Regions from separate parts of the Bradyrhizobium ferriligni genome, predicted to be linked through region 2. Evidence: riboswitches for the same ligand, from Rfam matches in the RefSeq annotation. Region 2 holds a riboswitch; the other holds the start of a gene.
The links. A riboswitch is a leader RNA that binds a small molecule or an ion and turns the genes downstream of it on or off. The one in region 2 is predicted to bind ZMP and ZTP.

Region 1 (15,359 bases), on a different contig from region 2:
GCATTGACGGTGACGCCGCGCAGCTGGTTGAACGCGGCAGCCAGCGCCTTGTCATTCTTCTCGTCCGGCGGGACGTAGGACTGCGAGCCGGTCTGCTCGGCGCCCTCGGCGGAGAGATGGCCGCGCATCGAGGCCTCGCCCTTGATTTCCGAGCGGGTCTTGAACTCGTCCGGCACGTCCTGCAGCACCTCGATGTCGGGCTTGATGCCGAGTGCCTGGATCGAATGGCCCGACGGGGTGAAATAGCGCGCCGTGGTCAGCGCCAGCGCGCCGTTGCCGGTGCCGAGCGGAATGATGGTCTGGACCGAGCCCTTGCCGAACGAGCGGGTGCCGATCAGGGTCGCGCGCTTGTGGTCGTGCAGCGCGCCGGCGACGATCTCGGAGGCCGATGCCGAGCCGCCGTTGATCAAGACGACGAGCGGCTTGCCCTTGGTCATGTCGCCGCCATGCGCGGTGAAGCGCTGGGTTTCCTCGGGATTGCGGCCGCGGGTCGAGACCACCTCGCCGCGCTGCATCAGGGTCGAGGTCACCGAGACCGCCTGGTCGAGCAGGCCGCCGGGATTGTTGCGGAGGTCGACGACGTAGCCGGCGAGCTTGTCCTGCGGGACCTGCTTCTGGATATCGCCGATCGCCTTGCGCAGCCCTTCGGTGGTCTGCTCGTTGAACGAGGTGATCCTGATATAGCCGATGTCGCCGCCCTCGACGTGATACTTCACCGGACGCACGCGGATGACCTCGCGCGTAATCGAGACCTCGATCGGCTTGTCGGCGTCCTTGCGGATGATCTTCAGCCGGATCGAGCTGTTGGGCGCGCCCTTCATCTTGTTGACGGCCTGATCGAGCGTCATGCCCTGGATCTGGTCGTCGTCGATCGAGGTGATCACGTCGCCCGACATGATGCCGGCGCGCGAGGCCGGCGTGTCGTCGATCGGCGCCACCACCTTGACGAAGCCGTCCTCCATCGTGACCTCGATGCCGAGCCCGCCGAACTCGCCATGTGTGGTCTCCTGCATCTCCGCCCAGCCCTTCTCGTTCATGTAGCGGGAGTGCGGATCGAGCGAGGAGATCATGCCGTTGATCGCGCCCTCGACGAGCTTGGAGTCCTCGGGCTTCTCGACGTAGTCGGTCTTGACCTTCTCGAACACCTCGCCGAACAGGTTGAGCTGCGAATAGGTGTTGCTGTTGTCGGAATGCGCGGCGGCGTTGGCGACGGCGAACAGATGTGCGCCCTGCGGCGAGGCCACGAGCAGGGTGAGACACGCGCCCGCGACCGTCCCGAGCAAGAAGCCAACATGTTTGCGCATTATCCGTGATCCCTTCGCTAACGGCCGGCAACGTTTCGCAACATTCGGCCCCACCCCGACGCGGGGCACCACACAACGGCTTTTTGGTCGGATCAAGGCCGCCCTGTCACCGGACCATTACGGTCCTGTCACGGTGGCCGGATCGGCCTCTTGTCAGCCCCCTGTCAGCCTTTCGTCGGCCTTTGGCCCAGTCTCCCGCAACCCGTTCTGCCAGGTCGACGGCTGGGTGCCGAATCCGCGCTTGGCCCGCGTGCCCAGCCAATAGCCGAACTGCGGAGGAACATTGCGGAACGGCCCCTCGACGCCGAGCTTGAGCGCGGCGTCCATCGGCCAGTTCGGGTTATTGAGGATTTCCCGGCCGACGGCGATCAAATCTGCTTGTTTATCACGCAGGATTTGTTCGGCCTGGTCCCCGTGGATGATCAGGCCGACCGCCATGGTCATGATATCGGCATGGGCGCGAACATATTCCGCGAGGGGCACCTGATAGTTGTATTTGATCTCCTTGCCCAGGATCGGCGCCATCTCGCTGATTCCGCCCGATGAGCAGTCGATCACATCGACGCCCTTCGCTTTCAGGATCCTGGCGAGCCGGGCGCTCTGCTCCGGGCCCCAGCCGGCATTGTCCTCGACCGACAGCCGCACGAACAGCGGCTTGTGATCCGGCCAGTGCGCCCGCACCGCCTCGGTGACCTCGATCAGGAAGCGCATCCGGTTGGCTTCCGAGCCGCCATATTGGTCGTTGCGCTGGTTGGAGCGGCCGGAGAGGAATTCGTGCACGAGATAGCCGTGGGCGCCGTGCAGTTCCAGCACCTCGAACCCTGCCTGATGCGCGCGCCGTGCCGCCTGCCCCCAGGCCGCGACGAGGTCCTTCACCTCATGCGTGTCCAGCGCGCGCGGCACCGGCCAGCGCTCGCTATGGGCGATCGCGCTCGGCGCCACCGGCGTCCAGGCATCCCAATCCTCGATCTCGGCGGTGCGTTCGAGCGGACGATCGCCTTCCCAGGGCCGGCTCGCACGCGCCTTGCGGCCGGAATGGCCGAGCTGGATGCCGGCGACCGCGTTCTGCTGCTTGATGAAGCCCACCAGGCGGCTGAGCGGCGCGATGAACTTGTCGTCCCAGATGCCGAGATCGCCGATCGTGCCGCAGCCGCGCCGCTCGACCTTGGTCGATTCGACGATCACGAGACCGGCGCCGCCGGCGGCGAACTTGCCGGCGTTCATCAGATGCCAGTCGGTCGGAAAGCCCTTCTCGGCGGAATACTGGTGCATCGGCGGCACCACGATGCGGTTCTTCAACGTGACGCCGCGGATGGCCATTGGCGAAAACAGCAGCTTGTCGGACATCGCTTCCTCATCATGCGTCGTTACCCGGCGGGCGGGACCGATCTTGTGTTTGGCGCGGACGATATACGCACCGCGCGATGGCCGATAGAGGCACGCCGGCGGTCTAGCAGCTCAAACCGATCGCGGCATGGCTGCGCCGAAGCTGGCCGCGACAGGTTCGCCATGCCTGTTCCCTCGCGGCGATTTTTCGCGCGCATAGGAAATGATGATCGCGACACGTGTTGTCCCCGGCAACCCAGAGGAGGGACACTCATGAGGACCCGCACGATCGCACTGCTCATCGCCGGTGCCATGGCAACCGGCCCGATCCTGGCGCAACACGCGGCTGCCCAGAACCTGCAAAACGAGGCCGACAAGGGCGCCAAGACCCGCAACTCCGGTGAATCCGGTTATGTCGGCGATCAGGACAGGCCCGGCGCCGCCGCAACGCCTCCGGGACGCCCCGATACCGCCGCCGGTTCCCCAGATGCGACGACGTCTCCGAGCGCTCAGAGTTCCGGAACCGGGATCGCCGGCGCGCCGGGCAACAAGAGCGGGCCGCCCGCCAAGCAGGGCACGGTCGGTTCGAACTCGCAGAACCTGCATGTCCAGGAACAGGATTCGTCGAACATCAAGGGACAGCCCGGCAACAAGAGCGGCCCGCCCGCAAAGCGCTAGGCGGCGCACCATAACTCGGATGGCGCCGGAAAGTTCGCTGAGCCTGATCGGCGCAGGTTCGACACGAGCGGTCGAGCGAAGGTGGTCCGATCCTATTGAGCGGCCTTGCGGCTCGCGGAGAGGTCGGTCGGGCAATTTGCTCCACATTCAATCGACTTCTTCTGGTCGGCGACGCGCCATACCAGCAACGCGACCAGGACAATGATGGTGACGGTGAGCTTGGCCAATGCGTCGTGGTTCAATGTCGGCTCCGCAGAACAATCGGCATAACGGAAAAAATCAGCTGCAAGCGGAAATGTGACCCCGGCACCCTTTGGGGGCGAGAGCCGACGCTGGGGGCGTCCACCGGGCCCGCATTCGATTCGGGCCGGCCACTGTCATGATGGTACGGTCCTGGCGCGGTCCGCAAGCTTCTCAGTCTGCATGGCAGCATGGCACGGCGGGCCGCAGCCTGTTGGAACATTGTCATCGGTGTGCGGTTCAGTGCCTGTCCTCTGATTCATTGCCCCAGAGGCACACACCACCTCCTGCGGCCCCAGCCGTCACGCTGGGGCCGTAAATCATTGGAGGTGCACGCGGACTGCTGTTGGTCGCGGGATGAGCGGACGATCTCCGAGAACCACAATCGATTTGCGCGGGCGCGCCCGCAAATGACGTAGCCTATACAGGCCAGATCGCGGTCAGAGCTTCGCGAGCCTCGCCGCGCCCGCCGCGATTGCTTCGTTGAAGCTGGTGTCCCAGAATTTTCCAACCTCCGCGCGCGCGTCGAGCACGCCGAGCTTGAGGAAGGTGTCGGCGACCTTCTGGTGCGACTCCGGCACGTCAGGCGTCACCCCGGCGAGCGCGAAGTCGTCGCTGCGACGGGCGAACTGGTCGAGGATGTCCTGCAACGGCAGATGCGTCTCCGCCACCTGCGCGGCCGCATACACCGGAAAATTCTTGTTGGCGAACGCATAAGCGCGCTGGATCCGCAGCAGCAGATCGCTCACGGCCGCGTGACGCAGCGGATCGTCGAGGGCCTTCGGATTGGCGTAGATCGGGAAATTCCCCGAGAGATAGCCGGCGCCGGTCTTGAGCAGCCGCGCGCCCTGCTTGGCGATCGCGAGTTGCCCGTTATAACCGTAGATCGCCCAGGCATCGAGCTTGCCGGAGGCGAACGCCGAATAGCCGTCGGACGGCGTCAGATTGATGGCCTCGATATCGCCAAACGCAAGGCCGGCTTCCTCGAGTTGCTTGGCGAGGAAATAATGCGCCGTGGTCGCGCGCACATAGCCGACGCGCTTTCCCTTGAGATCAGCGATCGAATGGATCGGCGCGTCTTTCGCCGCCACCGTGACCTGAATGTTGAGATCCTCATGGGTGACGGCGACGAAGCGCACCTTGGCATTCTGGCGCGCCGCGAACATCGCCGGAATCTCGCTGCCCGAACCGATGTCGAGCGCGTCCCCGTTCAAGGCCTCGATGTGGAGCACACCGTTGTTGAGCTCCTTCCACTCGATCCTGTACGGCGTCTTGTCCTCGCCCGCAGCCTGCAACAGCTGGCGCCAGCCGCCCTTGTAGTAGGCAACGCGCAATGTAACGCCGCTGAGATCGGTGCCGCCTCCCGCCCCGGTTTCCGCGCGCGCACCGCCGGTGATCAGACTTCCGGCAAGCACGCCGAGCGCAGAACGTCGCGAAAGCGAAAATGGCGTAGTCACCGGCTTGAGCTCCTGAACAACAGTCACAACTGCTGCGAGCTTAAGAGAAAACCGCCCGATGTATATGAGACGCTATTTCGTTTTTCGCCATGCGCGCGAAAAGCCGTTCCATGGATTGATGGCTGGACGCGGCGATCTGTTTTCCGCCGCCCTGTCGGCCAATTGTAGCCCGGATGAGCGAGCGCGACAGCCGGGGTCCCGCCATCGATTCAAGCTGACCTTACCCGCATGTCGCTTTGCTCATGCGGGCTACTTTCTGCTACTTGCCGACCTCGTACACATCGGGATCGAAGCTCGAGCTCGGATTGGCGAAGGCATGGCGCAGCGCCGGCGACATCGGCACGTTGTAATTGATACCTTTCGGCGGGGTCGGCGCTTCCAGCCACTTCCTGTACATGACCTCGATCTCTGGGCTCTTGTAGAGCTCCGCCGTGGCGCGGTCGGCGAGCGTCTTGAACGGGGTGTCCTCCTTGCGCAGCATGATTCCGAACGGCTCTGCCTTCGAGAACGCCTCCTCGCTGATCATGTAGAGCGAAGGCTGCTTCGACCGCGCGATCGCAACGGCAAGCTGGACGTCGTCGAGCGCGTAGGCCTGGGCGCGATCGGTCTCCAGCATCAAAAACGCCTCGGCCTGGTCCTTGGCCGGCAGAACGTTGATGCCGAGCTTGCGTTCGGTGTTGACCTTGATGAGCTGCGTGAGGTTCACCGAGCCCGCAACAGCGGTGACCGACTTCCCCTTGAGATCGTCGATCGTGTTGATGCCTGCGGATTTCTTGGCGGCAAAGCGTGTCGCGCTGAGGAAGTGCGTGTTGGTGAAGGTCACCTGCTTCTGGCGGTCGGCGCTGTTGGTGGTCGCCGAGCAATGCAGATCGATCGTGCCGTTGACCATCAGCGGAATGCGGTTCGACGAGGTCACCGGGAGGTAGTCGACGGCGATGTCAGATGTGCCTAGCTCCTTCTTCACGGCATCGACGATCTTCAGGCAGATATCCAGCGCAAAGCCGATCGGCCGCTGATTGTCGTCGAGATAGCTGAAGGGAACGGAAGCCTCCTGAAAGCCGAGCGTGACCTTCTTCGTTTCCTTGATCTTCTGCAGCGTGCCCGACAGCTCCTCGGCTGCCGCGGGGCTTGCGGCGAGCGTGAGAGCGAAGAGGATGGCGGGCAAACGCATCGGCGGCTCCTGTGCGGTGAACAGACGGCGGTGATAGCGCACGCATGAGCCCGGAGCCAGATGACGGTGTGTCTAGCAGCTATCGCACTTTGCTATGGTCCGCTTGCCAGAGTTGCAGCCGCGGCCGCGACGCATCCCTAGCGCTGCGCCCCGCCCTCGAGCAGGCGGTCGCCGACCAGGCGGACCGCGCCACGGGTCCAGGAATAATCGGCGCCCATCCGCAGGCCGCTGTCGCCGCGTGAGACGACCGCGCCGCTGCGGGCGTCGCGCAGCTGGAAGCCGACCGTGTATTCGGTCCGGCTGACCCGCCTGATCACGCCGATCAGCGATTGATCGGCGCCGAGCTGCTGCGCGATCGCGGCCTCGCAGCCGTCGCAGTCGCGCAGCGCATGTGCCTTGACGGGCTCCGCGGTCGCGCCGCCGGTATCGACCAGGCGGTAGCGGCCCGACTGCACAAGCCGGTCACGCACGCCCTTCGTGACATCGGCGAGATAGGCTGCATCGGAGCCGGCAAGGCCCGACGCGGTTGCCGCGGAGGTGTCCTCAAGCTCGAATTCGAACACCGCAAGCCCGATCGGCGCCGCGGCGGCGGTCTGCGCCGGCGGCAGCGCGGCCGCAAGGGCACGGCGCACCTCGCGCGACACGAACATCGCCGCGTGGTCCCATGCCTCGTCAGTGTCGCCACGAAACGTGTAGAGCTTCTCGTAGAGCACCTGGCTCGCGCTGACATCGATGACCGCCACCTTGGCCCACTGGATCAGCGTGCTCATCTTCTGCACGCCGCCGATGACCTTGATCCGGGCCTCGCCCGCGGGCGCCGTCGATGGCACCAGGCGATAGTGCGGCTCCGCGGCGACATCGGCGCGCAGCGTCCGCATCAACGCATCCAGCCGCCTCTGGTGCGCAGCGGTCTGATCGATCACCTCGCCTGACGTATCGACATAGCCGAAATCGTCGATGCTGACGCCAAGCGGGGATGCCACCGCCGTGCCGGCTTCGGCGCGCAGAGGACAGATTCCGGCCAGCAGGCCGATCAAGGCAACAGAGAGCAGAACGAGACGGGGCTGACGCATGATTGGGGCCTTTCAGCTGCTGGTGCGGGCGGGTCGGTCGCAGCCTAGGCCGGCGGGCCTCCGCGCCGCAGCGGAGTGCCTCCCGCCCGGTGCCGGGAAAATTTCACGACGATGGTCCGCGCCCATAGCGGCGCTTCTCGGCGCCTCCGTTCTGCCGTTTAATGTGCCTGACGGCCCTGCCCGCGATCGCGCACCGAGGCTCGTCTGCGATCTTGAGGATACGCCAATGTGGAATTGGTCCGGAAGCGATCTGAAACTGCGGCTGACGTTGCGCGTGGCGATCGTCTCGACGCTCTGCTTTGCCGTCATCTCCGGCTATTTCCTGATCGAGGCCGACCGTTCGGTGCGCGGGCGGATCGCGGCGGTTGCCGATGTCGCCGCCAAGACGCTGGAGCTGCAGCAGAGCAAGATCCAGTGGCTGAACAATGCGCGTTCCGACTTTCCCGATCTCGACAGCGTTGCCGCTACGGTCATGACGCCGGGATTGTGCATTGCCTTTCGCAGCAATAGCGGCGAGATCAGCCAACGCTTCTGCGGCGGCGCGCAGACTGACACGGCCGCGCCGCCGCTGGCCTTCGCGGCGCTCTATCGCCGCCTGTTCGATCCCGGCCGCGAGGCGGTGCGGCAGGTGGTTTCGCGCGGCAACGCCATCGGCGAGGCGGTGGCCTGGATCGATCCGGCGGTGCCGACCGCCGAGGCCTGGCACGATGCCGGCCGGCTGATGGCGGTGTTCATGATCGCGCTGCCGCTGCTCTGCGCCCTGGTCTATGCGGCGCTGGCGCGCGCGCTGCGTCCGACGCGGCAGATCCGCGACGGGCTCGAGCGGATCGCCGCAGGCGACCTCGCCGCGCGCCTGCCGCCGTTCGACCTCGCCGAACTGTCGGCGATCGGCAACGTCTTCAACCAGCTCGCCGAGCGCCTCGCCGCCGCGCTCTCCGACCGCAACGCGCTAACGCAAAAACTGATCCTGGTGCAGGACGAGGAGCGCCGGCACCTCGCGCGCGAGCTGCATGACGAGTTCGGGCAGTCGCTGGCCGCCATCCGTGCGCTCGCCGCCTCGGCGCGCCAGACCGCGGCGGCGGAATGCCCGCCTTTGCTCGCCGAATGCGACGGCATCGCGCGGACCGCGACCGACATGATGGAGACGTTGCGCGGCGCCCTCTTCCGGCTCCGCCCGCCCGATGTCGACGAACTCGGACTTGCGGCCAGCCTCGAGGGCCTGGTCGCCGGCTGGAACGGCCGCAGCCGGGGACAGCCGCGGTTCGAGACCACCATATCGGGATCGTTCGAGCGCCTTGCCGCCTCCGTCGGCGCCAATCTCTACCGCATCGTGCAGGAGGCGCTCACCAACGCCGCCAAGCACGCCGGCGCCACGCGCGTGATGCTGCGGCTTGAGATGCGCGAGGCGCCGCCTGGCGGCGGCGACAGCGCGATCGTGCTCGCGATCGACGATGACGGCCAGCCCGGCGATCCGCAAGGCGATCCCCAGCTCAAGTCCGGCCTCGGCCTGCTCGGCATGCGCGAACGGGTCGCCGCGCTGGGCGGGCGGCTCAGTTTCGAGACCGGACAGCCGAGCGGCTCCTCGCTCCGCGTCATCGTTCCCGTCGCAGCCAGCCAAGAGGCCGCACCGGTGGAGCGCGCGGCATGAGCCAAGCCGCGCGAACGATCATGCTGGTCGACGACCACGCCGTCGTCCGGGAGGGCTACCGGGCGATGCTGCAGAAGCAGCCGGGCCTCTGCGTCGTCGCCGAAGCCTCCGACGGCGTCGAGGCCTACCGCCTCTACAAGGAGACCGCGCCCGACCTCGTCATCATGGACCTGTCGATGCCCGGCATCGGCGGCATCGAGGCCATCCGCCGCCTCCGGCAGTGGGACAGGCGCGCAAAAATCCTGGTGTTCACCATGCACCAGAACGCGGCCTTTGCCGTGCAGGCGATCCGCGCCGGCGCGAGCGGCTATGTCACCAAGACCAGCCCGCCGGAGACCCTGGTGCACGCCGTGATGGATGCGCTGTCGGGCAAGATCGCGATCAGCCCGGATATCGGCCACGAGCTTGCGCTCAGCCACCTTGCCGGCGAGACCAAGGCTGCCGACCTCCTGACCGCGCGGGAATTCGAGGTGCTGCGCATGCTGCTCGCGGAAAACACCACCGAGGAGATCGCCGAGGCGCTGCACCTCAGCCCCAAGACGGTCGCGAACCTGCATTCCCTGATCAAGGACAAGCTCGGGGTCGGCACCGATATCGAGTTGGTCCGCCTCGCGCTGCGGCAAGGCATCCTGACGCAGCTCGATCTCGGCGAACGCTGAGCCCGCGGCGGCGGCAGCGACCAACCCTTGCGAGCCCGCCTGGGATTGGATAGCCTTCTGCTCGCGATGAGCTTCGCAGGCTCATTCGCCCCTCGCGCGACTGGCGAGCTTACGTGGAATTGACCACGGTGAAGCGCGAAGGGTTCTAACGCCGTTCGCCTGGGCAACCCGTTCAGCTGATGATCCAGCGTCTTAGGGAGCCCGGACCATGCCGTCATTCCGCAATGAACTCCACCTCAACGATTCGGAAGTTGCCCTTGCGCTCGAGGGCGAAGAGCGCCGCCAGCAAGACGGCGTCGAGCTGATTCCGTCGGAGAACTACACCTATCCCGAGGTTCTCGAGCTGCTTGGATCGGTGTTCACCAACAAGTATTCCGAGGGCTATCCGGGACGCCGCTATTACGGCGGCCAGGAATTTACCGACCAGATAGAGAACCTTGCCCGACAGCGAGCGTGCGCGCTGTTCCGCGCCGAACATGCCAACGTTCAGCCTCTGTCCGGGTCGCCAATGAACCAGGCCGTGTATCTCGGCCTGCTGCAGCCCGGCGATACGATATTGGCGATGGACCTGTCACACGGCGGCCATCTCACCCATGGCGCGCCCGTGTCGCACATGGGGCGGCTCTTCAACTTCGCCCGTTACAAGACGCAGCCGTCAAACGGCGGCGCCATCGATTTCGATGAGCTCCGCGCCATGGCCCGGCACGTCCGTCCGAAGCTGGTGCTGTGCGGCTACAGCTCCTATCCGCGCGATCTGGATTATGCGTCCTTCAAGAGCATCGCCGACGAGGTGGGTGCACTGACCATGGCCGACGTCAGCCATTACGGCGGCCTGATCGCCGGCAACGCCTTGCGCAATCCGCTCGATGAGGGTTTCGACGTGATGACGACGACATCGCACAAGACGCTTCGCGGGCCGCGTGGCGGCATCGTTCTTTGTCGCCGGGAGTTCGCCGGCAAGATCGACTCGTCGGTGTTCCCGGGATTGCAGGGCGGTCCGCACATGAACGTTGTGGCCGGAACCGCGGTCACGCTGAAGAAGGCATCGACGTCCGATTTTCAGGCCTATTCAGGACTGGTCATGCGCAACGCGAAGGTCCTGGCCGAAGCGTTGATGGAACGCGGCATGACGTTGATCACTGGCGGAACCGACAATCACATGATGGTCGTGGATACGGTGGCCAGCGTCGGCCTGGACGGCGGCGCGGCCGAGAACATCCTCGACGCCGTCGGGATCACCGCAAACAAGCAGATCATTCCCGACGATCCACGTCCGCCGCTCAGGCCGAGCGGCATTCGCCTCGGGACGCCGGCGGCGACCACGCGTGGCATGGGCGAACCCGAAATGCGCCTCATCGCCGAACTCATTGCGGTGTCGCTCCGATCGAAGGGAGATGCAGCCGTCGTCAAGCGACTGAGGTCGAACAGCGTCGAGATGTGCCGCGCTTTCCCCGTTCCGGGGATCGCGCCGCCCTCATAGGCGGCCGCATTCCTGTTCCGTCGCGTCACCCGGCCGGGCGTGCGGCCTGCATGGGCACGTCGTGAAGGTTCCCCGGGAAGGACCGGAACGGAAATCGATGCTGTTCGTTGGACCGCATGATCTCGAAGACGGAGCGTCCAACGCCGTGACCCGGAAAACCTTGCAAGCACGCTCGGAACAGGCGCTCGTCGTCATCATTCTCAGCACCGGTGCGCTGATCGGTTACCTCGGCTTGGCGCTGTCCAGGCTGTGAGAGCTACGCCCGGCGGGCACCAAGCCGCCGGGCGCATCAACAAGCCGCTTGGTGCGCCGAAAACTCGCGCGCGCGTGCCACTGAGTTGCCCGACGCGGCAAGCCAAGCCCCGCAGCAAAAATATAGGGTGAAAAGAGCAAGGCTCGGACAGATCATGTCGCGAGAATGCGGATGTTTGACGCACAAGCGACAACACCCGCCGTCGTCCCGGCGAAGGCCGGGACCCATTATCCCAAATTTCAATTGTTGCGCGACGCTGGGGCCACGATCCCGTTCCTGATCAAATGCGGTGGTTATGGGTCCCGGCCTTCGCCGGGACGACGGTGGTGCGCGCGGGAGCGGTCTCGCAATGAATGCAACGCCACGTGCAATCCACACACCCGTCACCGAAATCGAGGACATTGCCGCCTGCCAGCAATTCTCGTACACGGTTTCATGCAATGACCTCGCAATTCTCTCCCAACTCCGTCGACGCGCTGCTGTTCGATATCGGCCGCGTCGTGCTCGACATCAACTTTGACAAGGTGATCGCGCACTGGGCGCAGCACGCCGGCTGTGCGCCCGCCGAGCTCGCCACCCGCTTTGTCGTCGACGACAGTTTCAAGCATCACGAGATCGGCCGGATCGACGACGCGGCGTTCTTCGAAAGCCTGCGCCGGACCCTCGGCATCGACATCACGGACGCCCAGTTTCTCGAGGGCTGGAATGCGATCTTCACCGGCGAGATGCCGGGCATCGCGCCGCTGCTCGCGGCGGCCGCCGAGCGGATGCCGCTCTACGCCTTCTCCAACACCAATCCGGCCCATGTCGCGCATTTCTCGGTCACCCATGCCGAGCTGCTCAGCCATTTCCGCAACGTCTTCCTGTCCTCTAGCATCGGCTTCCGCAAACCCGACGCCGAGGCCTACGATCATGTGGTAAAAGCCATCGGCGTGCCGGCGTCGCGGATCCTGTTTTTCGACGACCTGGCCGCCAATATCGAAGGTGCGCGGGCGCGCGGCCTTCATGCTATCCACGTGACATCGACGGATGACGTGGCAAGGGCTTTGACCGCACTTGGTATTTGAACATTGGGAATTGAGGAGCTCTGAGCGTGGCCCTGATGCCGGTTGCCGATGCCCTGTCCGCCGTCCTCGCCGGCGCCGAACCGCTGCCGGAGGAGATGGTCGCGCTCGATGCCGCCTACCACCGCACCCTTGCGCACGACCTCGCGGCGCTGCGCACCCAGCCGCCGCAGCCGATGTCGGCGATGGACGGCTATGCGGTGCGCGCCGCCGATGCGGCTGATCTAAAGGCCCGGCTCAAGGTGATCGGCGAAGTCGCCGCCGGCCGGCCGTTCGAGCGGACGGTCGGCGCCGGCGAGGCGGTGCGGATCTTCACCGGCGGCGTGATCCCCAATGGCGCCGACGCGGTGATCATCCAGGAAGACACCGCGGTCGACGGCGACCACATCACGATCACGGAGGCCGCCAGCGTCGGGCGGCACATCCGCCCGGCCGGGGTCGACTTCCGTGCGGGCGAGGTGCTGCTCAGCGGCGGCAGCCGCCTGTCCGACCGCGCGCTGTCGCTGGCGGCCGCCATGAACTATCCGGAACTTGCGGTGCGCCGCCGCCCGAAGGTCGCGGTGCTCGCGACCGGCGACGAGCTGGTGATGCCGGGCTCGCAGCCCGGCCCCGGCCAGATCGTCTATTCCAACGGCTACGCGCTGCGGGCGCTGGCGCGCGCCGAGGGCGCCGAGACCGTCGACCTCGGCGTTGCCGCCGACACGGTGGAGGCGACCACGGCCGGCATCCGCCGGGCGCGCGAGGCCGGCGCCGATGTCCTGATCACGACAGGCGGCGCCTCGGTCGGCGACCACGATCTCGTCAAGCGGTCGCTGGAAGCCGAGGGCGTCGACATGACGTTCTGGCGGATTGCGATGCGGCCCGGCAAGCCGATGATGCATGGCCGGTTAGGGGCGATGCGGGTGATCGGCCTGCCCGGCAATCCGGTGTCGTCCTACGTCTGCGCCTTCCTGTTCCTGGTGCCGTTGATTCGGGCGCTGAGCGGCCGGAAAGTGATTCATCATCGCCGCACGAGCGCCCTGCTCGGCCGCGACCTCGCCGCCAACGACCAGCGCGAGGACTATCTGCGTGCACGGCTCGAAGCGCGCGAGGACGGCACGTTGGTCGCAACGCCAGTGACGCAGCAGGACTCGTCGCTGCTCGGGAATCTTGCTGCGGCACGGGCACTTCTCGTGCGTCCGCCGTTCGCGGCTGCGGCCGTCAAAGGCAGCGAATGCGAGATCCTGACACTGCCCGAATAAGGTTTTCGCGCCCCGCCGATTGTGCGTTGCCTGATCCGTTCACCGGAAATTAAGTGGTTGCGGAACACATATCGAACATATAGTGTCCGTTCATGATTTGTTTCGAGTACTGGTGTCTACAATCGGGAAGCCGCGTGGAAGCAGGTGCAACGAGCACATGCTCCTGAGGTCAGGCCCGCATGCAGGCCCCACCAGAAGAGTCTCGGAATCGAACGACGCTACCAACCGGGGGAATACTCGAGATGCTCACGCGCAAACAGTACGAACTTCTGCGTTTCATCAATGAACGTCTGAAAGAGGCCGGCGTACCGCCCTCCTTCGACGAGATGAAGGATGCGCTCGACCTGCGCTCGAAGTCCGGTATCCACCGCCTGATCACTGCGCTGGAGGAGCGCGGCTTCATCCGCCGCCTGCCGAACCGCGCCCGCGCCATCGAGGTCATCAAGCTGCCCGAACTCTCGGCCGGCGGCGGCAACGGCCGCCGCGGCTTCACGCCCAGCGTCATCGAAGGCACCCTCGGCCGGCGCGCCAGCACGCCGCCGATCGCCGAGGACGACGGCAACCGTCCGGTCGCGGTCCCCGTGATGGGCCGGATCGCCGCCGGTACGCCGATCGAGGCGCTGCAGACCCGCAGCCACACCATCAGCGTGCCGCCCGACATGCTCGGCGCCGGCGAGCACTATGCGCTCGAGGTGCGCGGCGACTCGATGGTCGATGCCGGCATCCTCGACGGCGACATGGCGCTGATCCAGCGCAACGACGTCGCCAACACCGGCGACATCGTGGTGGCGCTGATCGACGAGGAGGAAGCCACCCTGAAGCGCTTCCGCCGCCGCGGCGCATCGATCGCGCTCGAGCCGGCCAACACCGCCTATGAAGTGCGCATCCTGCCGCCGAACCGGGTCCGCATCCAGGGCAAGCTGATCGGCCTTTATCGCAAATACTGAATTGCAAATACTTGCGGCGGCCGGGAACGAGCAACACGTCGGATCGTTCCTTGCATGATAGTGTAGCGTACGGCCTGCCCGATGCGCTCCGATACCTCTCGCGCAGCGTCGCGTGTTTGTGATCGGAGGCGGTCTCGGACCAGTCGTACAATCGCCCAGAAACGAGCAGAAGCTCGTTCGCTATCGTCCACTCTGGTAGAGGCCCTAATGCCTCAAGGAGAGGCACGGGTCGCTACCTCGAAATGAGGAGCCATCCGATGTGTGACTATAGTCTGCACGCCGTGGCATCGCGCCCCGCCATTGTCGGAGAGACGCTGATCACGACGACGTTCCGCGGCACGTCGACCCGCGGCTTTGCTTCGGAGAACGATCCCACTGTCGCGGTCTGCATGCTGCCGGGCACCGAGCTCGCTTTCGCCGAGAACGTTCGCTACGACAGCCGCTGGATCTGGACCAAGACGCTGAACTATCGCGTCGGCGTGTTCAACGAAGTCGAGCCCGACGTGCCTGATCGGCATCATGACGCGGTCGAATTCCCCGACGGCAGCCATGTCCTGGTGACCCAGCTGGTCGAGGGACAGCGCGTCAGCGTGCTGCAATTGCCGGCGCTGCATCCGCCGGTCGAGCAGAAGCCAAAGGTTGTGGAGCGTCGGCCCTCCGCATTCGCAACGCTGTTTTTGGGTTGAGCGCATCGTCGCCGCGGAATGAGCTGTTCGGCGGCGGATGACCTAAGCAATTTCGGGCGACCCCGGACTCCCGCTTCCGGGGCGCAGGAGGAGGTTTGCGTCGGCCGGCGCCTTGGCGCATCATCGGGCACG
Region 2 (15,359 bases):
CAGAAGGACGGCTCGCTGCGGCCGCTGTCGATCCTGGTTGGCAATGGCGGCCTGTTCCTCGATTTCGAGATGGAGCGCGGCGCCGACGGTGCGATGACCGGCTATGCATTCCCCGAGCTGCTGATCGACGTCGTCAACCTGTCCAAGGCCGGCAAGCGCGATGCCGCGCATGATCTGTTCGACGCGCATCTGCCGCTGATCCGCTACGAGCAGCAGCCCGGCGTCGGCCTCACCGTGCGCAAATACGTGCTGCAGAAGCGCGGCATCATCTCCTCCAGCGCGCAGCGCAAGCCGGGTGCTGTGATCACGCCGCAGGCGAGGGCGGAGGTCGACTATCTGCTTTCCCGCGTGGCGCGCGTCGACCGCCGCGCCAATCTGCAACCGCAATCCAGTGCAGCAGGCTAATCATGACCGAGATCATTGCCCCGCGACTTGCGTCGACCGTGCTGCTGCTGCGTGACGGCACGGCGTCACGTGAAATCGAAGTCTTCATGATGGTTCGCCATCACCAGATCGAGTTCAATTCGGGCGCGCTGGTGTTTCCGGGCGGTAGCGTCGACAAGAACGACAAGGAGATCGCGGCCGATCCCGCGCTCTATTCCGGCGGAGAAGGGCTCGACGGCGACGCGCTCGGCTTCCGCATCGCGGCGATCCGCGAGACCTTCGAGGAGAGCGGCATCCTGCTAGCGCGGCCGGTAGGCTCGAAGGACCTGGTCGATGCGAAGCGCGCGAACGAGATCGCGACCGTGCATCGCGCGGCGTTGAACGAAGGCAAGATCAGCTTCCTCAAGGTGCTGACCGACAACGGCATGGTGCTCGCGCTCGACGAGCTCGTGCCCTATGCGCACTGGATCACGCCGGAGGGCATGCCGAAACGCTTCGACACCTGGTTCTTCCTCGCCGCCGCGCCGCCCGAGCAGCTCGGCGCCCATGACGGCAAGGAATCGACCGACTCGATCTGGGTGTCGACCCGCGAGGCGCTGGAGGGCGGCGAGACCGGCCGCTTCAAGCTGCCGTTCCCGACCACGCGAAACCTTATCCGGCTCGGCAAGCAGCCGAACGTCGGTGCCGCGCTCGCCGACAGCAAGGGCAAGCCGATCGTCGCCGTGATGCCCGTGATGACCAAGACCGCCACCGGCCGCCAGCTCCGCATCCCCAAGGAAGCGGGCTACGACGGCGAGGTGTTCGACGTCGGGGCGCTGGGGTAAGCGTTATCCTGAGAGACGGCGAGTGCATGATTTGCAGGCGGCGCAACATACTCGATGTCGTCCCGGCGCAGGCCGGGACCCATAACCACCAACGTTCATTGTTGAGCGACGCTGGGGCCGCACCTTTTTCTTACAACACAACCCTGTGGTTATGGGTCCCGGCTTTCGCCGGGACGACGAGGGGAAAGCGAGGCGCTTTCTAACCACACTTCGGTCTGTAGCGAAGGATCACCGCCTCACATCGATGTAGATTCGTCTCAACCACCGAGACGGAATCCTATTATGACCACCGCCCCACGACAGCCCAACATGAGCTTCGAGCTCGCTTTGCTGCTCGCGCTCGCCACCCTGTGGGGCGGCTCCTATACTTTCATCAAGCTCGGCGTCGAAACCATCCCGCCGATCACGCTGATCGCGGCGCGCACCGCGATCGCGGGGCTCTTGCTGCTCGTCATCATGCGGATGCGCGGTGTGACGGCGCCGACCGATCGCGCGACCTGGCGCCGCTTCATCTTCCAGGCCTGCCTCAACAGCGTGATCCCGTGGACGCTGATCGCCTGGGGTGAACGCTTCGTCGATGCCGGGCTCGCCACCATCCTCAATTCGGCCTCGCCGATCTTCACCTTCCTGTTCACCGTCGCGGTCACCCGCCACGAGGCCGCGAGCCCGCGCAAGCTGTTCGGGGTGATATCAGGCATGGCCGGCATCTGCCTGATCGTCGGCGTCGATGCGTTCCACGATCTTGGGCAGGGGATCGTGGCCGAGGTCGCGATCGTCGCCGCCACCATCTGCTACGCCTGTGCCGCGATCTTCAGCCGCGGCTTCAAGGGACTCGATCCGATGGCGCCGGCGGCGGGTTCGCTGATCGCGGGCGCCGCGATCCTCGTTCCGCTCAGCCTTGTCGTCGAGCGGCCCTGGACGCTGTCGCCGTCGACGACGTCGCTCGCCGCATTGCTGGCGCTTGCGGTGTTCTCGACCGCGATCGCCTTCGTGATTTACTTCCGCCTGATCCAGACCCTCGGCTCGGTCGGCACCACCGCGCAAGCCTACTTGCGGGTGCCGATCGGGGTGGCGCTCAGCGTCATGGTGCTGGGCGAACGGCTGAGCCCGACGGCGTGGATCGGCCTCGCCTGCGTCGTGATCGGCGTCGCCGCGATGACGATTCCCTCGCGTAAGATCGCCACGGCCTGACGTCATCGCCGCGATGACGATTCCTGCACGAAGGATCGCCACAGCCTGAAGTTTCGCCCGCTGAAACCGGCGCCTTGCTGCCGTCAGGCAATCCCTGCATGCTGCCCGCAACGAGACCACAGGGCGGGAAACGGGACGATGTTGCGGCGGATCAGCCTCATTGCCGGTGCGTGCATGGCGTTGCTGGCGATGGCTGGCACGGTGCGCGCGCAGGACTTCCCGAGCCGGCCGATCCGCATCGTCATTCCCTATGCGCCGGGCAGCGTCGCCGACGTGTTCGCGCGCATCATGGCGCAGGACATGCAGGAGCAATGGAAGGGGACGATCGTGGTCGAGGCCAAATCCGGCGCCAACGGCTCGATCGCGGCCGAGGAGGTCGCACGCGCCGCGCCCGATGGCTACACATGGCTATTGGTGACGACCTTCTTCACCGCAAGCCCGGCACTGAACACGCAGCTGCGCTGGGATCCGGTCAGGGACTTCGTGCCGGTCGGGCAGATCTGTCTCGCCCCGAACTTCTTCATCGTGCCGACCTCGTTGCCGGTGAAAACCGTCGCCGACTATGTTGCGCTGGCCAAGGCCAAGCCGGGCACGCTGAACTACAGCCATCCCGGCAAGGGCTCGACCGGCCATCTCGGTTTCGAGCTGTTCAAGCGGCTCGCCGGCATCGACGTCACCGCGATCGGCTATCGCGGCTATCCGCAGATGGTGCCCGATATCGCGAGCGGCCTGATCACGTCGAGCTTCCTGTCGGCCAACCAGGCGCTGGCCCAGGTGCAGTCCGGCAGCATCCGGATCATCGGCGCGATCAGCGACGGCCGCTCGAAATATTTTCCCGACGTGCCGACCATGGCCGAGCAGGGCTTTGCCGAGGCGCAGGTGACGCCGTGGTTCGGCTTCGTGGTGCCGGCGGGCACGCCGCAGCCGGTGGTCGAACGCATCAGCGCGGCGCTCGAAACCGCGCTGGCCTCCGCCGAGGTGCGCAAGAAGCTGGATGTCGCCGGTTGCGACGCCCGGAGCGCGCCGCTGAAGCGCTTTGCCGACGTCATCGCGGCGGACGTCGCCCTCTGGGCCCGGGTGGTCAAAGAGGCCGGCATTCCGCCGGACTAAGCCGACGCGGCCTGTGCCGGAATCGGCCACCGGCACCCGCCCCGGGGGTGACGCCGGTCACACGCCGGCCGGCCCGGCCCTTCAGCATGTTTCCCCAAAGCCCGTAATTTCCCATATATTGGGGCCCATTGGACCCCGGCCTTGATGACATGACCGCTGAATTGCCGCCGAATTCGCAAGCGCCGCGTGCGTTCTCCCTCTCCATTGGCCAGCTCACGTTCGGCAGCTTCCTGCTGGTCCTTGCTGTGATCATCATCACATCCACCGCCAGCGTGATCGCGATCCGTCACATCGATACGACCTTCGCCGAGCTGCAGCGGCTGCAGAGCGTCGGCGACATCGCCGAGGATATCGACCGCCGCATGAACGAGTTGCGGCTCGCGGCGCGCGATTTCGTCACCGAGCCGGGCAGCCAGTCGGTCCAGGTCGCGGAGGCGGCCCAGTCGCTGAGCGAGATCCTGAAAAAGACCCGCATCAAGCTGGCGCCCGAGCAGCAGGACATGATCGACGGCGTCACCCAACGTCTGGCGACCTATCGCAACGGCATCGAGCGCATCTCGGCGCTGCTCAGTCGCCGAGCCGAGCTGGTCGCCGGGCTGCCGCCGCTGCGCGACGCCTTCGACAAGGCGACCGCCGCGAGCAACGATGCGGCGCTGGCCAATGCGCTGTCGCAATCCCAGAGCCGGATTGCCACCGCGCTGCTGGCGCACAACACGTCCGCCGCCGAGCAGGCCGCGCAGAGCATGCGGGCGATGACCATCTCCGATCCCGCGCTGCGCGGCGCCGTCGACAATTATGCCGAGGCGATCATCGCGGTCTCGGTGCGCGAGGGCCAGATCGCCGACATCGACAAGGAGGTGCTCGGCGCCGAAGGCCGGTTGATCCAGAAGGTCACCGAGCTGCTCCGCGAGCTCAGCTCTCGCCGCGGCCACGTGCTGTCGCGCGATTTTGCCCGGACGCTGGCTGAAGCAAAATGGCAGAGCATCGTGCTCGGCACGGCGGGCGTGCTGATCGGCCTGTTCGCGTCGGTGCTGGTGGTTCGCCGAACCGTCCGGCCGCTCGCCAGGATCGCGGGCTCGATCCGCAAGGTCGCCGGCGGCGAGAAGAGCGCGTTCATTCCCGGCGCCGACCTCGACAACGAGATCGGCGACATCGCGCGTGCCGCCGAAGTGTTCCGCCAGACTCTGGTCGACGCCGACAGCGCGCGCGAGGCGGCGCTGCGTGCGCTAGCCGAGCAGCGGCTCGCCGAGGAGAGCTACCACAAGCTGTTCGAGGCGTCGGTCGAGGGCATCTACGTCACGACGCCGGGCGGCGCGCTGCTCAACGCCAATCCGGCGCTCGCGCGGATGATGGGCTATGGCACGCCGCAAGACCTGATCAAGGGTATCGACGACATCGCAACCACCGTCTATGTCGATCCGGCGGCGCGCGAGCAGTACCAGCAGCTGATGCAGCGCGATGGCATGGTGCGCGACTACGAGTATCAGGTGCGCGCGAGCGACGGCACGGTGCTGTGGCTGTCCGATTCGGCGACCGTCGTCCGCAACGACGAGGGCGAGGTGGTCCGCTACGAGGGCACGGTGCGCGACATCACCGACCAGAAGCGCGCCGAAGACGCGATCGCCGAAGGCCGGCGGCTGTTGCAGATGGTCATCGACACGGTGCCCGCCGTCATCAACGTCAAGGACCGCGACCTGCGCTACGTGCTGATGAACCGCTACATGGCGGGGATCTTCGGCATCGAGCCGCAGGACGCGATCGGCCAGACCACCGGCGATTTGATGTCGCGCTACGGCGCGGCCAAGACCGATGAGAACGACAAGCGCGTCCTGTCGGCGCGCCGCGAGCTCGGCTTCTATGAAGAGGAGTACAAGGACGTCGCCGGCAACATGCGGCAGTGGCTGGTCAACAAGCTGCCGATCCTCGATGCGCAGGGTGACATCGAGAACATCGTCACGGTCGCGCTCGACATCGGCGAGCGCAAGCGCTCCGAGCAGGAGATGCGCAAGGCGCGGGATTCCGCGGAGGCCGCGCTGCGCAATCTGCGGGAAACCCAGAATTCGCTGATCGAGGCCGAAAAGCTCGCCGCGCTCGGCCGCCTGGTGGCCGGCGTCGCCCATGAGGTCAACAATCCCGTCGGGATCAGCCTGACGGTGGCGTCCGCGCTGGAGCGCAAGACCGCGAATTTCGCCACCCAGGTCGAGCGCGGCGACCTGCGCCGCTCCAGCCTGAACGACTTCCTGAACACGGCGCGCGATGCCTCCTCGCAACTCGTCGCCAATCTCAACCGCGCCGCGGAGCTGATCCAGTCGTTCAAGCAGGTCGCCGCCGACCGCAACTATTCCGACCAGCGCACCTTCGATCTCGGCGATCTCACCGAGCAGGTGGTGATGAGCTTGCGGCCTGGCCTGCGCAAGCACAACCTGACGCTCAACATCGATTGCGAGCCGAACCTGATTATGAACTCCTATCCGGGACCGTATGGCCAGGTGCTGACCAATCTGTTCCTCAACGCGGTCGCGCATGCGTTCCCGGACGGCAAGGCCGGTGAGGTCGAGATCCAGGTCCACGCCGCCGGAGGCGACAATGTCGAGGTGATCTTTGCCGACAATGGCTGCGGCATGAGCCTCGACGTGCGCCGCCGCGCCTTCGATCCGTTCTTCACGACGCGGCGCGATCAGGGCGGCACCGGGCTCGGCCTGCACATCGTCTACAGCATCGTCACCACGCGGCTCGGCGGCCGGCTCTCGCTGGATTCCGCGCCGGGCAACGGCACACGCATCCAGATGATCCTGCCGCGCGTCGCGCCGCTGGAGCAGGCCGCGGAGTAGGCACGAAGCGTAGTGGCCAACCGCGCGTTTGCTCTCGATCCGTCATCCCCGCGCAAAGGCGAAGCCTTTGCGCGGGGATGACGGGTCTGATGGTTTCACACCGCTAATTGATATCCGCGAGCTTGTGCAGCGTGGCGCCGAAGATCAGGCTCGCCTTGCCGACCAGTGCGGTCCCACTCATGGTGCCGCGGGTGTCGGTGAAGGTGCCGGAGACGCCGATGCCGACGGGCGCAGGCCCGCCGAACAGCGGGTTGTCGGTGTCACGCGGCGTCGTGTGGCGTTGCACAAGGACCTCGCCCTTGAAGGCATCGCCCTTCACCGTGTAGCTGCCGGTGTAGTAGAGATAGGCGTCGCCGCCCAGAATCTGGCCGTCGCGGAAGAGAATGACGCCGCTGCCCTTACCGACGCGACCGTCCAGCAGGGTGACGTGAATTGAGTAAAGTCCGTTCTTCATGACGTCCCGATTGCTGGCCGCCGCGCCCACGGCAAGCCAGTTGGTTTTTTATGCCAAAGCGAGCAACCTCGTGCAATGCGGCAGGTTGATTCCCGGGTGTCCCGCGTTCGGGTGACACCCTCGGTTCCTGCCAGGCAGTGTGACGGCGCGATGACAGCGGACCGTACGCGCGAATCAAAGTGGCCCGCGAAATGCATAGCTCTGGTTGCACTGGCCGGTGAGTGCTGGAGCAAACACATGTCTGACTGGATTGAATCCGGTGGCCATTGGGCACGCCCTCGCAGGCTCAATGGAACTTCGGCCCGTCATGCGGGCCACGTCATCGTATTCCTCGGGTTGATAACGCTGGTGTTGGTCGCGGCCGTGCGAATCGCGCAGGCGCGCGATCCCGACGGCCGCTACGCCAATTCGCCGCTGAAGGAATGGTTCGACGGCCTGCGCAGCGGCAAAGGGCCGTGCTGTTCGGATGCCGACGGCACAGCGGTCAGCGATGTCGACTGGGAATCCAAGGACGGGCACTATCGTGTCCGCCTCGACGGGGCGTGGATCGATGTCCCCGACGAGGCCGTGGTCACCGAGCCCAACCGGGTCGGTCGTGCCATGGTCTGGCCGATTCCGAGTTACATGGGCGTGACGATCCGCTGCTTCATGCCGGGCAGCATGACTTAGCGCCGCACGCGTGGCTTAGACGTATTTCTGGTCGCGCTCGAGCAATTCGATCGAGATGCCCTGCGGGCCGCGGATGAAGCAGATCCGCACGCCGGGACGGATCGTGGTTGGCTCCTTGGTGAATTCGACGCCCTTGGCCTTGATCTCGGCTGCAACCGCGTCGATGTCCTTCACCGTGAGCCCGAAATGATCGAGCCCCTGATAGGGCGTCACCGGCGCGGCGTTGACGCCGTCGCCCTGGGTCACCTCCGCAATGAACACCTTGGCGCCGCCGAGCTGGACGTCGATGCGGCCGGGGCCGCGGATGATCTCGCCGCCGAGAACGTCGCGCAGCCAGGTCGCGGTGGCCTCGGGATCGGGACTGCGCAGGTGGACGTGGTCCCAGGTGACGACAGGCATTGCGATCTCCTTGTTGTTCTCGCGCCGCTCGGGTGCGCGGCACTCGCTCTCGGGCGGCGCGAACTTAGCGAGCGGCCGGCCGTGAGGCCATCCCTCCGTGCTGCGGGCCGCAAGATTGTCGTCCCGGAATGAAACCATTGAGGCTGTCAGCGATTGTCTTCGCGTGGCCGCTCGACCTGCGGCCGCCCCGGAAGCCGCGCGGTGCGGCTTCCTCTCTGTGTGGGGGCGGCCCGATCAGGTCGCCAGGGTGAGGGCACGACGATGCGGATCGGCTTGGCGTCGTTTCGGAGGTTGGCCGCCGGACGTCTCGGTGAGGGCGGCTTCTACGCCAGCCTGCTGCTGCCGCTGATTGCGCTCGCCGGGATCGCCGCCTGGTTCATGCTCCCCGAGCCGAGCGACGCCGGAGACCAGGATGTCTGGCCGGTGTCGTCCAGCATCGTCCGCACCGCGCAGAACGCCTCGACCGGCGCGCAACCCGCCCAAATCACAAATCAGGCCGCGAGGGATGCGCTGGCCGCACCGGCTGACGAGCCGACCACCGTCGGCGTGGCCACCGCCCCACAGGGGGCCGAGGAGGCCAGGTCGTCCGGGCCTGGCGCTGAAAGGTCGCCGCTGGACAGGTTGCGGATCGCCTCGCAATCGTGGCGGCGCGGCGGGCTGGGTTCGAAGGCGCTCGTCACCCTGACGCTGCGCAATGCCAATGATTTCGCCGTCAAGGATATCGAGATCGCCTGCGCCTTCATCCGCCGGGACGGTCGGCCGCTGACCGAGCGCAAACGGCTGATCTCCGACACCATCGCCATGAAAAGCCGCAAGACCTACTCGCGGATGTTGGTCGGGTTCGTCAATGTGAACGCAAACAAGGCGAGATGTTCGGTCGTGACGGCGAGCCGCCTTTAAGTCCCGGCATCCCGAAAAAGTGACCGCGAATTGACTTGCCGGGTGAACCGTAACGGCCGGACAGGAACTAACTAATAAACCAGCCGTTAGCGAACGACCCGGGAGCGCGGACCGCGTCCGGGATGATCATGCGCAGACGATGAAATCGCCCGCGCGATGACTGATGTCGTCGCGCCGAGATGAACCGCGCCCGCTGCGCGGGGGGAGCTACCAAAATGCCTGTGGCGCGTTATTTCCTGTTCGTTGGTGGAGTGCTGCTCGCGCTGCTCTTCGTCGTCAATTCTATCGTGCCGCAGGAGGCCGTGGTCGCCGGCCAGAACCAGGGCCTGTCTTCGCCGGGCGTCGACAAGACCATGGTGCGCATCAAGTCGATCCAGAAATTGCCCGAGCGGGTGGTCTACGACACCAATTTGCCGACCATTGTTCCAGCGCAGGTCAACGCGGTCGCCGCGGCCGTCCCGTCGGCTACGGGTGACGCGTCGGCGCAAGCCCGTGTCCGCAATACGTTCGCCCAGTTCATTCCGCCGGAGAAGGCTGACGCGCAGAAGGTCGCGGCCGAGGCAAAGCCGGCCGAGCAGCCGGCGCAGGCCCAGCCTCAGGCGCCGAAGAAGCGCAAGGTCGCGCGCTACCATGCCCATCCCCAGCAGCCGATGCGGCTGGCACAGCCCGGCATGTATCAGCCCTACCGCGTCGCGCAGCAGCAGCGCATGGGCTTCTTCGGCGGCTTCGGCACCTGGTAAGAAAGGGCTGCCGCAGCCGGCAATCGATCCGCCGCCGCAAACACTTGCGGCGGCTTTTTCATGTCCGCGATCAGGCGGGTGGACGGATCCGAGACGGCGTCCGAGCGCCGCTCGCTACCTTTAGCGCGGCAGGACCTTTAGCGCGGCAGGCGCGGAATCTTGTCCGCGAAGCCGTTGTAGCAGGTCAGCCGCTCGTCCTCTTCCTTCACGAAGCGGCAATCGTTGACGCCCTTGGCCGGGGCGGCCTTCGGCTTCGGCTGCGGCTTGAAAATCTCGTCGTAGCAGATCAGCCGCTCCTTGGTGGCGTCGTCGATGTCCTGACAGGCCTGAAGCTTCTGGGCGACCGATTGCGGCTTGCCGGGCGCGGCAGGCTTCTCGCCCTTCTTGGCGGCCGACTTCTTGCCGACCTGGACCAGCGGCTTGTCGCCGACCATTGGCTGCGACGTCGCCGCCGCCGGCTTGTCTGCGTCGGCGGGGGCCGGCGTGGTGCCTTGGGCAAGCGCGGCAGCCGGGCAGAAGAGCGCCAGCGCGAGGATGATATGTCTCATGTCGAAAATGTCCGAAATGGCGTGATGACCGGAAGGATGGCGCCGGGGATCGGAAAAGCCCGGCAAGCGCCGAGACTTAACGCAAGTCTTGCCCGAATCCTACCCCAGAGGCGATCCGCCCGGCACCGATCCACCGGCAAAAGTGAGGGCAATTCGTCGCCGTTTGACCCGCGGGAAAGCGTGAATTGCCTTTGCCCGGCGGGGCGGCTATGACGACGCCATCTGCGCGACTGGCGCTTGGATGGACCACCATCGGGGAGCGCAGAGACTGAACGCCGCGCGCCTGGGCACCGCTTCGAAACGGAGGTGCCATGACGGCGAACATTCTCGATGGGCATGCACATGCCCAAATTGTCATCGACAAGATTGCTGGCGAACTCGACCGGCTGCCCCGCGCACCGGGGCTTGCGGTCGTGCTGGTCGGCTGTGACCCGGCGAGCCAGATCTATGTGCAGAGCAAGGTCAGGATGGCCGAACGGCTCGGCCTGCGCGGCGAGGTCGCACGCCTGCCGGGTGATGCCAGCGAGGCCGATCTGCTTGCCAGCGTAGAGGCGCTGAATGCACGCGACGATATCGACGGCATCCTCGTGCAGCTGCCGTTGCCCGCGCATATCGACGCCTTGCGCGTGATGGCGGCGGTCGATCCCGCCAAGGACGTCGACGGCCTGCACGCCCTGAACGCCGGCCGGCTGTTTCACGGCGACGATGCGCTGGTGCCGTGCACGCCGCTCGGCTGTCTCCGGCTGATCAAATCGACCCTGCCAGACCTCACCGGCGCCCATGCCGTGGTGATCGGCAGCTCCAACATCGTCGGCAAGCCGATGGCCGCGCTGCTGCTGCAGGAGCACGCGACCGTGACGCAGACCCATATCCACACCCGCGGCATCAGCAGGATCTGCCGCGAGGCCGACATCCTGGTGAGCGCGGTGGGCAAGGCCGGCCTCGTGCGCGGCAACTGGATCAAGCCGCAGGCCATCGTCATCGACGTCGGCACCACGCGCGTCGTGAAGCCGGACGGCGGCTATGCGGTGTGCGGCGACGTCTCGTTCGACGAGGCTGTGCAGGTCGCCGGCGCGATCACGCCGGTGCCGCGCGGCGTCGGCCCGATGACGATCGCCTGCCTGATGGAAAACACGGTGAAGGCCGCAAAGGCGAGGGCGGCCCGGCTGCAATAGCGCGGGATGCCTGCGGCGATATGCGCGCGGCGGGTGTCGCCCGTGTATCGCGCGCGAAGTTCATGACGTCCGGGGTAATGGAAAGCCCGCACCATTGGTCTAGCATCGCGCGACAGATGGAGGCGCGCGATGCTGTATGCGGAAGATCTCACCGAGGGCCAGACGTTCAGGCTTGGCAGCTACACCATCGGTGAGGCCGAGATCCTGGAGTTCGCCGGGAAATATGATCCGGTGCCGATCCATACCGATCCCGTCGCGGCGGCAGTGGGCCCGTTCGGCGGCCTGATCGCAAGCGGCTTCAACACCATTGCGATCTATCAGCGGCTCGTCGTGGAGGCGATCTGGACCAAGGTGGCGGGGATCGTCGGGCGGAGCTTCGAGATTCGCCTGCCGAGCCCGGTTCGGCCCGGCGCCACGCTCACGGGCCAATCCCGGATCCAGAAGATCACAATCAGGCCGGAGCGTCGCGACGCCGTCGTGATCTTCAAGACGGAGCTGGTCAACGACGAGCAGCGCCCCGTTCTTGTCCTCGTGCTCGACGCGCTGATCCACATGCGGCCGGCGGAGCAGGGGCGGCCGCAACTCGGCTGAGGGGTATCCCGAAGTCATCCGCCTCGGACGGCGGCCAACGCCACTATGTGTTTTCCGCACGCGATCTTGTCGTGGCGCAATGTTGCGGCAAATATGACAGGCTGGCGGCAGAACAGCAGCGTATTAATGACGTCATCATCGACGAGTCGTGCTGCCCGGTGTTGACTTCGTCGATGCGCCGAAGGCATTCGACCCAGACGGATGTGCCGACGTGAAACGCAGCAAGCAGACGCACGGAGAGATCGAAGCCAGGCGGCGCAAGGCCGAGGAATGGCGCCGCATCCAGGCGCAACGCGCCGCTGAACGGCAACGGCTTCGCGACTACAAGATTGCCCTGGCGCGCGACGAGGTTGCCGTGGATACGACGCGGCTCGCGCCATCGAACAGCTATTCGACTCCCGATTTCGTTCTGCGCGGAACCTATCGACCGGAGCCCTTCGTCTGCAAGGACTGCGGCGTTGCCGAGGTCTGGACGCCGTTGCAGCAGAAATGGTGGTACGAGACCGCCAAGGGCGATGTATTTACCGCGGCGGTGCGCTGCCGGGCCTGCCGCACCAGGGAGCGCGCGCGCAAATCCGCCGCACGCCGCGTGCATCTGGAAGGACTCGCAAGGAAGAAACCTCCCGTCTCGTAGCGATGGGCGTGACTTCAGAGCCGCACTTCACATCTGATACGCGGGGAACCAGTGCGCAGGCGGTCAATGCGTCGCGCGTGCGGAACGTTTCGTTGCCTGATTGGTTCGAGACCTTGAAGCCCCCGATGTGGGGTGCGGGCGGGGAGGAACCAGCCAAGGAAACTTGTCAAGGAAACCTGTCAAGGAAACCATCGCGGCCGGAACCAACGAGAAGGAGCAGCGGATGAAACTCAATTCCACGCAAGTCAAGCAGACCATGACGCAACTGAATGCCCAGGTGCTTCCGGACGATCACCCGGCCGTGGCGCAACTGAACAGCGTGTTCGGTGAGCACACATTCTTCGTCGACACCAGCGGGCTCAAGGTGCTCGAACCGGCCCAGACCTCCGACATGCCGGGGCAGACGGGCGAGGTCGTCAGTCTCGCCGAGTGGAGCGATCCGGAGCTGACGTCGCTTCGGCCGCACGAGCCCGAGCCGACCGGCGTGCTCATCGCGCTTGAACCCAGCAAGCACTGAAGCGTTCCAGCGCGAAGTGGATACCGGTTCGCGCAAGCAAAACGCCACCAAGCAAGGGGATTGAGAGCATGATCCGATTCAATCGGATCATGCTCTTTGTGCTGCATCGCGCGGCACCCGCGATCGGCCGTCCTGATGGCGACAGCCCCGACGTCAGATCAAGAGGTGCCGAAAGTCACATGGCAAATCAGCACCGCCTGCGTATGCATCGGTTCGAGATGGGTATCCAGGCGGTGAGGGGCAGATGGGGATCGTGCGGCGCTGGAGCCCTGACGAGGACGAGAAGCTCAGGGAACTCGCCAGGGCCGGCAAGAACGCTCTCGAGATCAGCAACGAACTGACCCGCAGCGCTTCGGCCGTGCGCCGGCGCGCCGAGGTCCTGTCGGTTCTGATCATGGCAAAGGCGTTTCGCGCGCGCCCGTCGCATGTCGCCACCCATCTCGAGCGGGTCGCGATCGACGCGATCCGCAACCGCCGTCCGTTTCCCGCGGGCGTCGGGCCGAGCACCATTGCCGGAATGATCGAGAAGGGCTGGATCGTCCCCGAGATGGGGCGCAGATACAACGTGACCGATGCCGGCGTGGAGGCCGTGCGGCGGAAGATTCCGAGCGGGTGAGAGCGGAGCAGGCTGCGCGTTCGAAGCACTGCGCCGAAGCGGCTCGCCCGGCGCCGTGCGAGCGGGCGGCTATTCGACACCGAACGCAAGATTTTGCGCCCGAGACGGCTGCCTGGTCCGTTCAATGATTGGAGGCGCGACGACCAGCGGTCTCCCGTCCACCCTCCGATCTGATTGCCCCGATGCTCAACGCCCAGCAAGCCCAAGCCGACCGATACCAGCGTTTCGCCGATCTTGCGCCTTTCGTTCACGAGGCGATCGGTACCATCGGCGCGTTGACCCCGGCTCAGCGGTTGGATGCGGATTTCCTCGAACGCGAATTCATCCCTGCGCTGGGGCTCAATGACGAACTGCTTCACGAGCAGCCGCCGGAGCTGGCGCCGAGCTTCGGCAAGGGCCTCCACCTCTGGCAATATCCGAACCAGCTTGCGCCATATCTCGCCTGGCTTGCGCGCAATGCGTCCGGCATCTCCTCATACATGGAGATCGGCTGCCGCTGGGGCGGCATGTTCATCCTGGTGACGGAATGGCTCAGGAACAGCGGCGCCGACCTGAAGACCGTGATTGCACTCGATCCGATCGCGCCGACGCCGTTCATCTCGGCCTATTTCGATCTGCTGCAGCAGCAGGCCGCTATCGAGCCGATCTACATGCAGGATTTTTCAACCTCGCCGCTGGTCGGTGCGCATGTCGACCGGCTGAAGCCGGACTTCGTTTTTATCGACGGCGATCACAGCCTGCGCGGTGCGCTACAGGATCATCTGCTGGTGCGTTCGCACGCCCGTATCATCGTGCATCATGACATCCATTCCCAGGCCTGTCCCGATACCACGCTGCTCTGGAAGGCGCTGAAGCAGTTCGAGGCGCCGAGCTTCGATACGTTCGAATTCACCAGCCAGTATCCGTCCGTCAATGGCTCATTCCTCGGCATCGGCGCCATGAAACGGCGCTGACCCGGACAAGGCGGCACGACACTTTGCAAGCGCATGTTCAAGCAACGAGCCAGGGCGCAATGATCATTCAGGCCAATCTCATCTAGCGCGTCGCGCGCTCCCTGCCGACGAGGCGCGCGGCAATGGCCGCCGTGCAAAGCGTGACGCCGCCGCTGACGATGAATACCGCGCTCAAACCGTCCCGATCGGCGATCCAGCCCAGCAGCGGACTTCCGATCGCCATGGCGACATCGAGAAACGCCGTGTAGAGGCCCATTGCCAGCCCCCGATGTTCGGGTGAGGTGCCCCGAACGGCCTCGACGCCCAGCCCCGGAAAGACGAGAGAATAGCCCAGGCCGGCAAGCGCGGCGCCGACGGATGCGGTCGCGCCGTCTCGCGCGAGCCCCATGACGACCAGCCCGGCTGATTGCACCAGCACGAACCAGAGGGCGATCCTGGCGCCGCCGAATTTGTCCGGCAGATGACCGCACACGACGCGCACGCCGATCAGCGCGACGCCGAAGGCCGTAAAGCCCAGCCAGATCGGTTGCCAGTGCCTGACGGCGTAGAGGAGGGAGCTGAAGGCGAGGATCGCTCCATACCCGATGCTGCTGAGCGCCGCGGCAACGCCCGGCAGCCACACCGCGCCGATGACGTATCCGACGTCGGATTTCGCCGGCCGCGGCTGCGCCAGGGGCCCGTTCACCCGCACCAGCAGCAAGAGGACGAGCAGCGGCAACACGGTGCTGAAAGCGCCGATCGTCACAAAGCCATGCGACGCGAACAGCAGCGCACCGAGCGGTCCGCCACAGGCCAGCGCCGCGAACATCGCCGTCCCGACCCA

Region 1: another riboswitch for ZMP and ZTP. It lies ahead of AC1VNY_RS26575 (serine hydroxymethyltransferase); the one in region 2 lies ahead of AC1VNY_RS35975 (bifunctional 5,10-methylenetetrahydrofolate dehydrogenase/5,10-methenyltetrahydrofolate cyclohydrolase).

What each region holds. Positions count from the first base shown of each region.
Region 1 is NZ_JBXEJO010000048.1:24,406-39,764, forward strand. Features, by position in the region: gene AC1VNY_RS26530 (S41 family peptidase) at 1-1,304, opposite strand, end outside; gene AC1VNY_RS26535 (NADH:flavin oxidoreductase/NADH oxidase) at 1,458-2,651, opposite strand; gene AC1VNY_RS26540 (hypothetical protein) at 2,904-3,308, shown strand; gene AC1VNY_RS26545 (hypothetical protein) at 3,401-3,550, opposite strand; gene AC1VNY_RS26550 (ABC transporter substrate-binding protein) at 3,989-5,005, opposite strand; gene AC1VNY_RS26555 (amino acid ABC transporter substrate-binding protein) at 5,265-6,176, opposite strand; gene AC1VNY_RS26560 (DUF3280 domain-containing protein) at 6,314-7,249, opposite strand; gene AC1VNY_RS26565 (sensor histidine kinase) at 7,476-8,897, shown strand; gene AC1VNY_RS26570 (response regulator transcription factor) at 8,894-9,556, shown strand; ZMP/ZTP riboswitch at 9,643-9,728, shown strand; gene AC1VNY_RS26575 (serine hydroxymethyltransferase) at 9,765-11,036, shown strand; gene AC1VNY_RS26580 (hypothetical protein) at 11,134-11,289, shown strand; gene AC1VNY_RS26585 (HAD family hydrolase) at 11,730-12,356, shown strand; gene AC1VNY_RS26590 (molybdopterin molybdotransferase MoeA) at 12,383-13,594, shown strand; gene lexA (transcriptional repressor LexA) at 13,837-14,541, shown strand; gene AC1VNY_RS26600 (hypothetical protein) at 14,799-15,227, shown strand.
Region 2 is NZ_JBXEJO010000084.1:22,600-37,958, forward strand. Features, by position in the region: gene AC1VNY_RS35920 (dihydrodipicolinate synthase family protein) at 1-405, shown strand, start outside; gene AC1VNY_RS35925 (NUDIX hydrolase) at 408-1,208, shown strand; gene AC1VNY_RS35930 (DMT family transporter) at 1,491-2,399, shown strand; gene AC1VNY_RS35935 (Bug family tripartite tricarboxylate transporter substrate binding protein) at 2,538-3,509, shown strand; gene AC1VNY_RS35940 (PAS domain S-box protein) at 3,659-6,340, shown strand; gene AC1VNY_RS35945 (GrlR family regulatory protein) at 6,444-6,794, opposite strand; gene AC1VNY_RS35950 (hypothetical protein) at 7,032-7,463, shown strand; gene AC1VNY_RS35955 (VOC family protein) at 7,479-7,862, opposite strand; gene AC1VNY_RS35960 (hypothetical protein) at 8,124-8,762, shown strand; gene AC1VNY_RS35965 (hypothetical protein) at 8,978-9,502, shown strand; gene AC1VNY_RS35970 (hypothetical protein) at 9,640-10,050, opposite strand; ZMP/ZTP riboswitch at 10,267-10,346, shown strand; gene AC1VNY_RS35975 (bifunctional 5,10-methylenetetrahydrofolate dehydrogenase/5,10-methenyltetrahydrofolate cyclohydrolase) at 10,362-11,225, shown strand; gene AC1VNY_RS35980 (MaoC/PaaZ C-terminal domain-containing protein) at 11,355-11,816, shown strand; gene AC1VNY_RS35985 (zinc-ribbon domain containing protein) at 12,028-12,450, shown strand; gene AC1VNY_RS35990 (hypothetical protein) at 12,674-12,967, shown strand; gene AC1VNY_RS35995 (SANT/Myb-like DNA-binding domain-containing protein) at 13,212-13,583, shown strand; gene AC1VNY_RS36000 (hypothetical protein) at 13,766-14,536, shown strand; gene AC1VNY_RS36005 (arabinose transporter) at 14,619-15,359, opposite strand, start outside.